4 regions of the Pseudoalteromonas sp. BSi20429 genome follow, and region 3 is predicted to be linked to each of the others. Evidence: predicted binding sites of a transcription regulator. Region 3 holds the regulator's gene; each other region holds the start of a gene.
What was found. Region 3 encodes sigma-54, which starts transcription at its own class of promoters, with help from an activator protein. Its sites were predicted from a motif close to GTTGGCACGNNNNTNGNNT; they were not measured.
Positions count from the first base shown of each region.

Region 1: the regulator sigma-54 is predicted to act here: its motif matches at 1,602-1,620, upstream of P20429_RS20340 (DUF1328 domain-containing protein).
Region 2: the regulator sigma-54 is predicted to act here: its motif matches at 1,614-1,632, upstream of P20429_RS04100 (PA2169 family four-helix-bundle protein).
Region 4: the regulator sigma-54 is predicted to act here: its motif matches at 1,355-1,373, upstream of P20429_RS13955 (hemerythrin domain-containing protein).

Region 1 covers NZ_BADV01000052.1:54,128-57,288, forward strand. The annotation lists gene P20429_RS08685 (aspartate kinase) at 1-205, shown strand, start outside; gene csrA (carbon storage regulator CsrA) at 297-488, shown strand; gene P20429_RS08675 (YcxB family protein) at 539-1,006, opposite strand; gene P20429_RS08670 (hypothetical protein) at 1,139-1,330, opposite strand; gene P20429_RS20340 (DUF1328 domain-containing protein) at 1,389-1,562, opposite strand; gene P20429_RS08660 (OadG family protein) at 2,083-2,325, shown strand; gene oadA (sodium-extruding oxaloacetate decarboxylase subunit alpha) at 2,337-3,161, shown strand, end outside.
Region 2 covers NZ_BADV01000081.1:53,701-56,861, reverse strand. The annotation lists gene aceK (bifunctional isocitrate dehydrogenase kinase/phosphatase) at 1-543, shown strand, start outside; gene P20429_RS04095 (LysR family transcriptional regulator) at 560-1,498, shown strand; gene P20429_RS04100 (PA2169 family four-helix-bundle protein) at 1,676-2,119, shown strand; gene P20429_RS19835 (biopolymer transporter ExbD) at 2,691-3,095, shown strand.
Region 3 covers NZ_BADV01000010.1:16,840-20,000, forward strand. The annotation lists gene rapZ (RNase adapter RapZ) at 1-218, opposite strand, end outside; gene ptsN (PTS IIA-like nitrogen regulatory protein PtsN) at 237-689, opposite strand; gene hpf (ribosome hibernation promoting factor) at 694-981, opposite strand; gene P20429_RS17605 (RNA polymerase factor sigma-54) at 1,008-2,507, opposite strand; gene lptB (LPS export ABC transporter ATP-binding protein) at 2,577-3,161, opposite strand, start outside.
Region 4 covers NZ_BADV01000024.1:18,724-21,884, forward strand. The annotation lists gene P20429_RS13960 (plasma-membrane proton-efflux P-type ATPase) at 1-773, shown strand, start outside; gene P20429_RS13955 (hemerythrin domain-containing protein) at 890-1,315, opposite strand; gene P20429_RS13950 (hypothetical protein) at 1,662-1,919, shown strand; gene P20429_RS13945 (hypothetical protein) at 1,975-2,229, shown strand; gene P20429_RS13940 (DUF6500 family protein) at 2,259-2,477, shown strand; gene P20429_RS13935 (GGDEF domain-containing protein) at 2,514-3,161, opposite strand, start outside.

The DNA of each region.
Region 1 (3,161 bases), on a different contig from region 3:
AGTAGCTAAAGTTTCTGCTGTTGGAATGGGTATGAAATCGCATTCTGGTGTAGCAAGTTTATTTTTTGATGCATTAGCGCAGGAAAATATTAATGTGGTTTTAGTCTCGACTTCTGAGATCAAAATTTCAGTTTTAATAGATGAAAAGTACCTAGAGTTGGCAGTTCGTGCATTACACAAAGCATTTTTAACAGAAAATGGATAGATTGAGAGTTTTTACTTACTTTTCAGTCTAATTTTCATTAGTATGTTTAAGCGGAATCTTATAATTTTTATTGGAACATGGGAGCAAGAGAATGCTAATACTAACTCGTAGAGTAGGTGAAACCCTAATGATTGGTGACGAAGTAACAGTTACTGTTCTAGGTGTTAAAGGAAATCAAGTTCGAATCGGTGTTAATGCACCAAAAGACGTATCAGTGCATCGTGAAGAGATTTACATGCGCATACAAGCTGAAAAGTCGAACCCTAATCCGGGCAATGCTTAATCAACACGTATACGTAGTTGAGTAATTAACTCAACTAGTCAAAAAGCCACTCACTGAGTGGCTTTTTTGTTTATAAAGGCGAGTGTTTCTGGGGTTAGTATTTGTTTTGAAATGTACTGCATTCCGCTTTTATTTTTAATAATAATACCTTGCTGAGTATCTATTACTTCGCTTATGTCTTGCCAAGTTAGCTGAAAGCTTTTGTAATGATTAGCCGATTTAATGCCTTCTTCATCAAAGGTAAGTGTTACCTCAGAGCCTGACGCTCTGCTGAGCATTTGTCTGGTTACCCACCAAGGTCTGCGATAGTAAAAAGCGACGCACTCTAGTACACCTAGCATGATCATAAACGATCCTAAGTAATGATCGTTTAAAACATAAATGCCAAATAAACCAAGCGCAACGAGGAGTACAAGTAAAAAGTACTTAGGTTTGGCGCGCTTACTGTAGGGGAGTGACTCGTCAAAGCACTCGTAAAAGTAAGGTTTATCTAGTGTGTAGGTTGTTGTAAATGCCATATTGCCTTGCTTTAAATATCGTTTTTTTTATTTTAACAAGCTAACCGCTAAATGAGCAGCTTTATAGTCAGTGATTTTATTACAGGCACAAAAAAACGGCCCTAAGGCCGTTTTTTAGCGTTACAAGAAGAATTAACAGTTAGTTTCTTCAGCGTTTACGCCTTCTTTAACATTTTCACATGCATCTTCTACTTTGTTTTGCACGTCAGTTACTGCTTCGTCAATACGTTCGCCTGCGTCTTCTGCATGATTGTCTTCACAACCCATGATGAAGAAACTTGCGAATAGACCGATTAGTGCTGCTTTTACAGTTGTTGAATTCATAATGTAATTCCTTGTAAGTATCAATTAAATTTTAGTGTTTGTTAGTTGAATGCTTTATCTACCTGGGTGATTTACCACGTAGTGCACCTGAAACTAATGAGATCACTAAAAGTACTAAAAATATAAAAAATATAATTTTTGCTATACCAGCTGCGGCACCTGCGATGCCACCAAAACCTAACACTGCAGCGATTAAAGCAATAACTAAAAATGTAATTGTCCAGCGTAACATTGTTTTCTCCTTGGTTATTAAATTTGCTCACAATAACTAATGCCAGTTATATGCCAAAGTTTATTTTTGTTTTATATCAGCTAGTTATGGTTTTTAACTGTATTTTTAGTTATTAGTTAGTTAGTAATTTTTACGCTTTGTTATGTAAGTTATTCACACTGTTACAAGTTACCGGTAAATATTCACTAAAAATAATGTTTTTGGTAAGACCAATTAACAATTGATGTGTGTTTTTGTACTTATTATAATAATTTGGCGGTTATTTTTATTAAGTTGAATAGTTAATTAACAACTTCCATATAACTATTAGCTATAGTCGTTATTTTCTGTATGTATTGTAGGGCGCATGATTGCTGGGTTATGGCATGTAAATTTGTTGAGTGTTATGTTGTTTATAGTTTAATTGGTTTTACCAATTTACAAGATGTAGACAAAGCGACTAGTTTTGTTATTATCCAGTGAATAAATATTTAATTAAATCGATTTTTTATTTTCGATATGGGTTTCAAGGGGGAGAAAAATGGATATAGGTGCTCTACTCACAACGGCTGGTAGCTTAATGCTAACTGGTATGGTTGGGGTGTTTGTATTTCTGTCGATATTAATTGGTGCAGTAACGCTTATGTCTAATTTGGTGACGCGCTATAGCGAACCAGAGGCATCACCAGCTAAATCACCGTCTTTTAAATCTCAAGGTGTGCCTAATGAGCACATCGCTGCTATTAGTGCTGCCATTGCTCAGTACAAATCAAATAATAAATAAGGGGCACACACATGGCTAAATTAAAATTAACAGAATTGGTATTACGCGATGCGCACCAATCATTGCTCGCAACACGTATGCGCCTAGACGATATGCTACCTATTGCTAGCAAGCTAGATGATGCAGGTTATTGGTCTATTGAATCGTGGGGCGGTGCTACATTTGATTCGTGTATTCGTTATTTAGGCGAAGATCCTTGGGAGCGTATTCGTGCGCTTAAAAAAGCGATGCCTAATACTAAACAGCAAATGCTATTACGCGGTCAAAACCTATTAGGCTACCGCCATTACGCTGATGATGTAGTTGAAAAGTTTGTAGAACGCGCACATAAAAATGGCGTTGACGTATTTCGTATTTTCGATGCAATGAACGATGTACGTAACCTAGAAACAGCGATTAAAGCGGCTATAAAAGTAGGCGCGCATGCTCAAGGTACTATTTCGTACACGGTAAGTCCTGTTCATACGCTTGATATGTGGCTGACTCTTGCTAAGCAATTAGAAGATTTAGGCTGTCACTCAATTTGTATTAAAGACATGGCGGGTTTATTAAAGCCGTACGATGCTGAAAAACTAATTAAAGCACTTAAAGAAACCGTATCGGTTCCTATTGCTATGCAGTGCCACGCTACAACAGGTTTAAGTACTGCGACTTATCAAAAAGCGATTGATGCAGGCATTGATATGCTTGATACCGCTATTTCATCAATGAGTATGACTTACGGACACACAGCAACTGAAACTATTGTATCGATAGTTGAAGGAACTGAGCGCGATACCGACCTTGATTTAAACCACCTAGAAGAAATTGCTGCTTACTTTAGAGATGTACGTAAA
Region 2 (3,161 bases), on a different contig from region 3:
CATAAAACAATTGGCTCATCAATGGTAATTGAAGGCGAATGGTTGATCATCAAGCATTTATATATTGAACGGCGCATGACACCACTCAATTTATTTTTAGAAAATGCTGATGAAGAAAGTGCCGCAGACGCGATTGAAGAATACGGGCAAGCTCTAAAAGAAATGATTGCCGTTAATATATTTCCTGGCGATATGCTCTTAAAAAACTTTGGTGTAAGTAAGCACAAACGTATTATTTTTTACGATTACGATGAAGTTCAATACCTAACAGATATGAACTTTAGAGCATTACCGAAAGCAAAGAGCTACGACGATTATTTAATGGATGAACAAAGTTACTCTGTTGCACCACAAGATGTATTCCCAGAGCAGTTATGTACATTTGTAATGCCTAATCCTATGTATAAAAAGTTTTTCCTCAGCACTCATCCAGAGCTTATAGATGTTAGCTTTTGGAAGCAGGCGCAACAAAATATAAAAAATGGGCAGGTAAGTCATATTTACCCATACCCGACAGCACAGCGATTTATCCATCACTGGTAGACGCAAAGGACACACAATGAATATAAGTAAAATAGATTTAAATTTACTCGTTTATCTCGATACATTGCTTCGAGAATGCAACGTAACACGCGCTGCTAATCAATTGAGTATTACGCAGCCCGCAATGAGTAATGGCCTTAAACGTCTTCGTAACTTATTTAACGACCCTATTTTAGTTCGTACCAGCGATGGTATGGTCCCGACAGAGCGCGCTTTAGAGTTACAACCCGTTATTCGTGGCATATTAATGACGCTTGAAGAAACCCTAGCACCTAATAGAGAATTTGAGGCAAGCCAGAGTAAACGTGTATTTAGAATAATGGCCAGTGATTACGCTGCAAGTACGTTAGCGCCAAAGCTCTTAAGTAAACTACACGAAGAAGCCCCCGATACTACTTTAGATATACTCACACCAAGTGATGTAACCTTTCATGACGTAGAAAACGGTAAAGTAGATATGGCAATCAACCGTTTTGAAAACTTACCTCAGTCTTTTCATCATAAACGTATTTGGAAAGACAGTTTTTGCTGCTTAGTTAAGGCCGACAACCCTATTATTGAAAACTTTAGCCTCGACAGCTACTTAAAAGCGCGCCATATATGGGTGAGTAAAACAGGTTTTGGTGTAGGTGTGGGCATGGACCCTAAAGATGTGCAAAAACTTGGTTGGGTTGACGAAGCACTTGCCCACTTTGGTAAACATCGTAACATTGCCACTTTTACGCGTAACTACCATGTAGCGATTCATTTAGCTAAAGAGAAAAATTTGATTGCGACCCTTCCTTCAAAAGCTGCAAATATATACTTAGATGATCCGGGGCTTAAAATTTTAGAGCCACCGTTTCCAATTCCTCCTTTTGAGCTTGATATGATTTGGAGCCCACTGTTGCATCGCGATGCGAGCCATATCTGGTTACGCCAAAAAGTAGCTGAAGTAGCTGAAGAGCTAAAATAACTTTATTACACAATATAATGTAAAAATTGCTAAGTTAATACTTTCCTCATTAACTTAGCCCCTTTCTGAAATAAAATTAAACTAATAAAATCAAACAACTACATGAAAATAAAAACGTGGAACATACATTGCTTTTATTAAGTTGAACTATACATTCATTTAATAAAAGAGGTCATTATGAACACCCATCAAGGATCAGAAGTAAATCATATTACTGACATCATTCAAGTTATGAACAGCGGCATCGATTTTTATCAAAAAGCACAGGAAAAAGTTGAAGACCCTGCTATTGGCGCACTTTTTCAGCGTATGATAGATGCCCGAAAAGTGAGTGTTGAGCGCTTGCAGCCATATGCAATTAATGAAAAAGGCGAACGCGAAGATGGTTCATCTTTCGCAGTTGAAGCACGACGTGCATACACAGCCTTACTTACTACATTCACCTCACATAACGACAGCACGTATGTAAAAGAGCTTGAAGAAGTAGAAGATAAAACGCTTGTAGAAATTAAAGCCGCTATGGATAAACCACAACCGGCTGATTGCGAAGCTGCACTGGCTAAAACATTATTAACAATGCAAAGCTGCCATGCAGAAATGAGCCGTATGCAAAAGCAGTAAGCTTACATAACGCATAAATACAACCCAGCCTAGCGCTGGGTTTTTTATTGCCTCTAATACCAATCTGCATAAATCTTTAAGCAATTTAACGAATTAAATCACACTATAACGATGCCATATAGACCCCATATATAAGCAAATTGGTATAAACACCACCTTATTTCGCCACATTTTAAATACATAATGAATACAAATATTTAATGTTATTAGAATATTTATTTAACCACGCTTTATTTTTGCTGTGCTAATTTTGTTAGTAGGTACCTAAAACCTTGCTGTGGCGCCGCAGCATTTAATTAAAAATAAGGTCCAATATGAAAAGTAAGCTAGGGCGTGTTGATCTCTGGTGGTTGAATTTGCAGCAGTATGTTTGGTTTTTAGGCAAGGCAGAGCCTATGTAGTGTGGTTATTCCCCATAAATAGGCGATAACGCAGCATAAAGGCCAAACATGCGCTGCCCTTTGGGCTCTTTCTAGGGACGATTAACTCTTTGTTGCTCGGTTTTTACTTAGCCCACTAGGTTACAAACCTCGCGCCGCGATTTAATCGCCCCTAGATTGAACAAATTTCAATCCACAAAGATTCACACGCCCTAACTAAACTGCAAAATAATGCTGATGTAGATATGACCTCGATGTTAGACATAGTGTTCATATTACTAATTTTCTTTATTGTAACTACATCTTTTGTAAAACCTGTGGCTATTGAATTAAACCGACCACTCGGCAGCCCTCAAATAGATAAGCCTGTTAAAAATGCTTTATTTAGAATTGATGAAAGTAACGGAGTATATTTTTCAGGGAGGTTAATTGATTTAGAGCAAGTTGCGACTAATTTAGCGATGTTCGCGGCTAAATATGAAATAAGTTCGGTACTTATAACCGCAGACGAAAACAGTACTCATAATACTTTAATGAGTGTAATGAATAATATTAAGCAATACGATGATTATTCAATAAGTTTGATTTCTAAATAAAACAGCCCAATATAAAACCAAAAAAAGGGCCTTACGGCCCTTTGAGTTAAATAACGAAAGGGAGGT
Region 3 (3,161 bases):
TATTCAAGAATATCGTTAAATTCATCTTGTTGTTTAGGGATGTTACGCACATCAATGCTAACAGCAATTTTATCGTAGCTATCAGACACACTGCGAACTAATGAAGGAAGCAAGTTAACTGGAATATTATCTACACAATAATAACCTAAATCTTCTACAACGCGTAAAGCAACCGACTTTCCAGAACCAGAACGGCCGCTTATGATAATTAACTCCATTTAACACCCTTTATAAAACTATGATTGATTGACAATAACTTGGTAAAGCTCAGCATCTGATTTTGCACTGCGTAACTGTTTACAAAAATCTTTGTTGTTTAGTTTATCAGCAATGGTTGCTAGAGTCTTTAAGTGCTGCTGGTTATCGCCATCTGGTACGATGAGTGCGACGAAAATATCAACAGGGCGATTATCGATTGCATCAAAATTTATTGGAGTTTCGCTAACGAGTACTAAAGCCAAAGGCTCTTCTGCACCGCTCATTCTTCCATGAGGAATGGCAATGCCACGCCCTATACCTGTACTACCCAATTTTTCTCTGCTCATTAAAGCATTAAGAATATCTTGTTGCGGTAAATACGGAAGTTTGTCGTGAGCAAGTTCGCTAATGAACTCTAAAATTCTTTTTTTGCTATTAAAAAGGACCGCAGCTTTGCTGCAGTCCTGGCATATAAGTGAGCTTAATTTCATCATATTAGTGTCGAGCAAGCTTCTCTTTGTGTTTAATTACTTGTCGATCGAGCTTGTCGATCAACGAGTCAATGGCGGCATACATATCTTGATGTTCTGTAGAGGCAAATAGCTCAGCACCGCTTACGTGTATGGTGGCTTCTGCTTTTTGATTTAATTTTTCTACATCGAGAATGACATGAACATTATTAATATGATCAGAGTGTCTTTCTAGCTTCGCAAATTTGGTATTAATATAGTCTCTTAGTGAATCGGTTAATTCTACGTGACGACCAGTTAAGTTTAGTTGCATAAGCATTACCCTCTTTTTTTTGCGTCTTAAATCAAACTTTTACGCTGATTTGACGGTGGAATAGCCAGAGATTCGCGGTATTTTGCGATTGTACGTCTCGCTACTTTAATTCCTTGCTCAGCCAATATATCCGCTATTTTGCTATCACTCAATGGTTTTGCTGAGTTTTCTGCTGCGATTAATTTTCGGATAAGCGCACGGATTGCTGTAGATGAACATTCACCCCCGTTTTCGGTGCTTACATGGCTTGAGAAAAAATATTTAAGCTCAAATATACCACGGGGTGTGTGCATATACTTTTGGGTTGTTACGCGCGAAATTGTTGATTCGTGCATTTCTACCATTTCAGCAACATCATTTAAAACCATTGGTTTCATGGCTTCAGGACCGTGTTCAAAAAAGCCTTGTTGTTGCTTAACAATACAATTTGTTACTTTTAATAGCGTGTCGTTTCTACTTTCTAAGCTTTTAATAAACCATTTAGCTTCTTGTAAATGCGAGCGAATAAACTGGCTGTCACCACTGGATTTTACAGTGCGAGACATTGCAGCGTATTGGCTATTAACACGAATTTTAGGCATGCTATCTGGGTTTAACTCAACAACCCAGCGGCCTTTAATTTTTTTAACTGACACATCGGGAATAACATACTCAGATTCTTCTCTTACAATAGTATCTGCTGGTTTAGGGCTAAGAGTATGTATTAATGTCATTACTTCTTTAAGCTCTTCTTCTTTGAGCTTAGTTTTCTTCATTAATGTACGATAGTCACGAGCAGCTAATAAATCAATATGCTCGGTTAAAATCATTTTTGTTTCATTAATGTAAGGTGTTTCTTTGTCAAACTGGTTAAGCTGAATACACAAACACTCTTGTAAACTACGTGCAGCAATACCAACAGGATCAAACAGTTGGATGCGTTTTAATACAGCTTCAATTTCATCAAGTTCGACTTCGTTATCATCTTCGTTTTCTTGATTAAAGCTTTCTAAAATCTCTTCGCAGCTTAGTGTTAAAATACCTGAATCATCGACGGCTTCTACAATCGCAATAGCAATAGCTTCGTCTGTAGGGCTAAATGGCGTTAGTTGTAACTGCCACATTAAATACTCATGGAGCGTTTCAGTAGAGGCGCCTTGGTATATTGATTCGTCTTCAGGCATCGGACCCGATGATGCTGCTGGGGCGGCACTCATGTACTCATCCCAACTAACATCCATAGCCATGTCGTCACTTAGCGTGTCTTTTGCAAGTGCTTCACCACTATCTTGTTCGTATTCGCTTGGAGCATCATCGGCAGATGCGCTAACAGTTATGTCATCTGTATCTGCTTTTTGCTCGTTTTTACCTGCAGCGTCTTCTGAATAGTCTGCTTCTTCAACCTCTAATAGCGGGTTGCTGTCGAGAGCTTCTTGTATTTCTTGCTGGAGATCCAATGTACTGAGTTGCAACAAACGAATAGCTTGTTGCAGCTGTGGAGTCATTGTAAGTTGCTGGCCCATGCGCAGCTGTAGTGATTGCCTCATGTATCTCTAACAATCCTTTTATGTTGTTATAATTAATACTAGCAGATGCTTAAAGACATGGCGTAAATGTTACAGCCTAAATTGCTCGCCTAAGTAAACATCGCGTACTGTTTTATCATTTAATACGTGTTCTGGAGTACCTGATGCAATCAGCTCCCCATGAGAAACAATGTAGGCTTTTTCACAAACATCAAGGGTTTCTCTTACGTTATGATCGGTGATTAATACACCAATCCCACGATTTTTAAGATGTTCTATTATTTTCTTTATGTCTAATACCGAAATCGGGTCAACACCTGCAAATGGTTCATCCAGTAATATAAATTTAGGATCTGCTGCCAGCGCACGTGCTATTTCAACACGACGACGTTCGCCTCCTGACAATGCCATACCTTGGCTATCACGAATGTGTTGTATGCTAAATTCATCTAATAATTTATCGAGAGTGTCTTCTCTAGCTTGTTTATTTAACTCTTTGCGCGTTTCTAAAATGGCCATTAAGTTTTGATAAACAGTCAGCTTTCTGAATATTGAAGACTCTTGCGGTAAGTAGCCAATGCCTAATCTAGCACGACTATGCATAGGTAAAAGAGTAATATCGTTATCGTCTATCGATATTTTACCTTTGTCGCTAGGTACAAGTCCTACTATCAT
Region 4 (3,161 bases), on a different contig from region 3:
CAGGAGATGGCGTAAATGATGCGCCAGCACTTAAAAAAGCTGACTGTGGCATTGCTGTATCGGGTGCTACAGATGCAGCGCGTTCAGCAGCATCAATTGTGTTAATGACCGATGGCTTATCGGTTATTATTGATGCAGTTAAAGAAAGCCGAAAAATATTTCAACGCATGAACAGTTACGCTATTTACAGGGTTGCTGAAACACTGCGCGTACTACTTTTTATGACAATGGCGATATTAATTTTTAACTTTTATCCGTTAACAGCAGTCATGATTGTAATGCTTGCTTTACTTAACGATGCCGCCATTTTGTCTATTGCATACGACAATGTACATTATCAAAATAAGCCCGAAACATGGAATATGCGGCTCGTTTTAGGTATTGCATCTGTGCTGGGAATTGTAGGGCCAATTGCAGCCTTTGGTTTATTTTACTTAGGAGATAAAGTATTTGAACTCGACCGTCCTCATCTTCAAACATTAATGTACTTATTACTTTCTGTAGCAGGGCATTTGACTATATTTTTAGCGCGTACCCGAGGTCCATTTTGGTCTATTAAACCGTCTGCTATATTAATGGTCGCCGTATTTGGCACGCAAGTTATAGCAACACTTATTGCTGTTTATGGGGTGTTTATGACCCCACTAGGATGGGGATGGGCACTTGCTGTGTGGGCATATGCTTTGGTGTGGTTTTTTATTAACGATGGTTTAAAGCTAGTGGCGTATCGAATTTTTGATCCGACAGAAGCACCCTTACTAGAGAAGAGTTAGCACATAGGCTTAAAAAATGGTTATAAGCCAAGTGGCTTATAACCAATAGTACACAAGGGAGTGTATATAAGGTGGTTCAATTATTTGTGAGTAAAGTTACTCACAAATAAAAAGTATTAGTGCATTGCATCGTTATACTGCTTTGCCAAGCTTTGTTTTTGCCCTTCGGTTAGTGCTTTACCCGCTAATTGAAATACTTCGTGTTCTTCTTCGCTTAAATGATGATGTACTAAATGATGCAGTTTTTTAGCTGCAACTAACCATGCAGACGAGCTCATTTCGGTATCTTCAAGTTGTTCAATTAATTCATCAATTTCGTGATGTTCAGCTACGCTGTGGCGCGCTTTTTCATGAGTTAAGTCATCAAACATAAGTGGGTTGTAAAAGTAACGTTCTTCAAATTTTGCGTGTTGTTCTAGTTCTGTTTTTAGCTCGTCCATTAGCGTGTGGCGCTGCTCTGTGTCGCCGTGCGTTTGAATGAGCGCATCTACTAATTCTCGTTGTTTGTCATGGTCATGACGTAGTGCTTCAAAAATATTCATAACTAGTCCTTTTACAATTTATTTGCTTATATCACTAACTAGCAAACTAAATGCCAAATGTTAAGTTGATGTATTTTATTGCTTTTATTTTGATTTTTATTTTTGGGCTGCTATCACTGTAAATTTTACAGTGATATGAATGCAATAATTTCAGGATTTTACGTAGTTCAATTATAAAAGGAGTATAAATTCCTACAGAACCTTACAAATATTTACTGGTTGTTTATTTTATTGTAGTGATAAAGTAGCAACATTATTTAGGTACAATCTATATGTATTACTCCCACATATAATACCAATCGGTATAAATACAGGTAGCACGTTAACTTAATAGGATAGTTTAAGGATGAACATAAAAAGCCCCATCGCCGCATTATTGCTGTGCGCTTTACTGAGTGCATGTAGTACAGCCCCACGTTCTGACCCTAACTTATGCATTGAAGAGGCTGAAACGGTTGATCGAAATGGCGCTCAAACAAGCTCAGAAGTTTATAATCAATGCATTAGCGCACAAATTAAAAAGGATGAAAAAAATGACACTTTTTTTGATGCTATAGGTACGTTCTTTTTTGAATTTTTTGTAATGGTGGTAGAAAGTAAATAGGCTAACTTGCAGCTGTAATTTAAAGTAAATAAGTTGCGTAAAAATAGGATTAGTTATGAAGCAATTATTGATAGCAATTCCACTTTTTTTATTACTAAGCGCTTGTGCGGCACAGCCTTACGCAGGCTCGGCAAAATGTATGGAACAAGCAGATATTGCATACGAAACCGATATACGTAAAAATGAGATATTAGATAATGAATGCAAAGCTGCAAAAGTAAATACGCCTAATAAAAAGCTTGAGAATCATGGCTTGGTTGATAGAAGCCTTTTACAGCTAATCGTTAGCGTTTTAAATGGCGTATTTTAATAGTAAAAATATAATTAAATAAGGTATGTATGAGGGAAGAACTAAGAGCAAAAATAATTACCGTGTGCGATAAAAAAATAGCAGCTAAAGGCGAAAATGTAGGGCTTTCTTTTTATGCATTTTTTGCTAATAAAAACGACGACCCAGAGCTACTTATGGAAGCTGCTACTTGGTGGATACACACCCATAAATTAGATCATTTTGTAAAAGCACATAAAATTAAACAAATGGTTTTAGACGGACTTTAGTCAAGTAAATGAGCCAATACTTTTAGCTGTGCTTATTTAATCAACAACGACTTGGTTTCTTCCGTTTTCTTTTGCTTTATAAAGTAATTTATCTGCATGCTTAATAAGAACATCTAGTGTGCTTTTTAAAGGGCCACTTACAGAGGCCCCTGCACTAAAGGTGATTTTTGTATCACTAGGAAAGTCTTCTATATTACTGCAATGCTCGGCGAAGCTAATGGCGAGTCGGTTAAATATATCGCGAATTATTCGTTCATCAACCGTATTTAGTGCAAATAACCATTCTTCGCCGCCGTAACGACCAAACTGATGATCATTACATAGTGTTTCTTTTGCAGCTTTTGCAAAGGCAATAAGAACTAAATCTCCAACATCGTGACCAAAATGGTCGTTAACTTTTTTAAAGTAGTCTAAGTCAATAATCGCTATCGTCATTTTACCTTCACCAAGCTTTGCTTCTGCTGCGCGCATTATTCCTCTGCGATTAGGGCAATTTGTTAGATAATCTGTTAATGAAATATCGTGATATTTTTGACGTTGTCGAGCTTGCCGATAAAATAAAAATAATGAAGCAATCACTAAAATAAATGCAATAGCAGCGCTAAGTCGCCAAATTATTTTTTGTTGGTACTCTTCTTTAGCTTGTAGTTCACTAATGTCTTTTGCGTACTCTAGTTGCTGTAT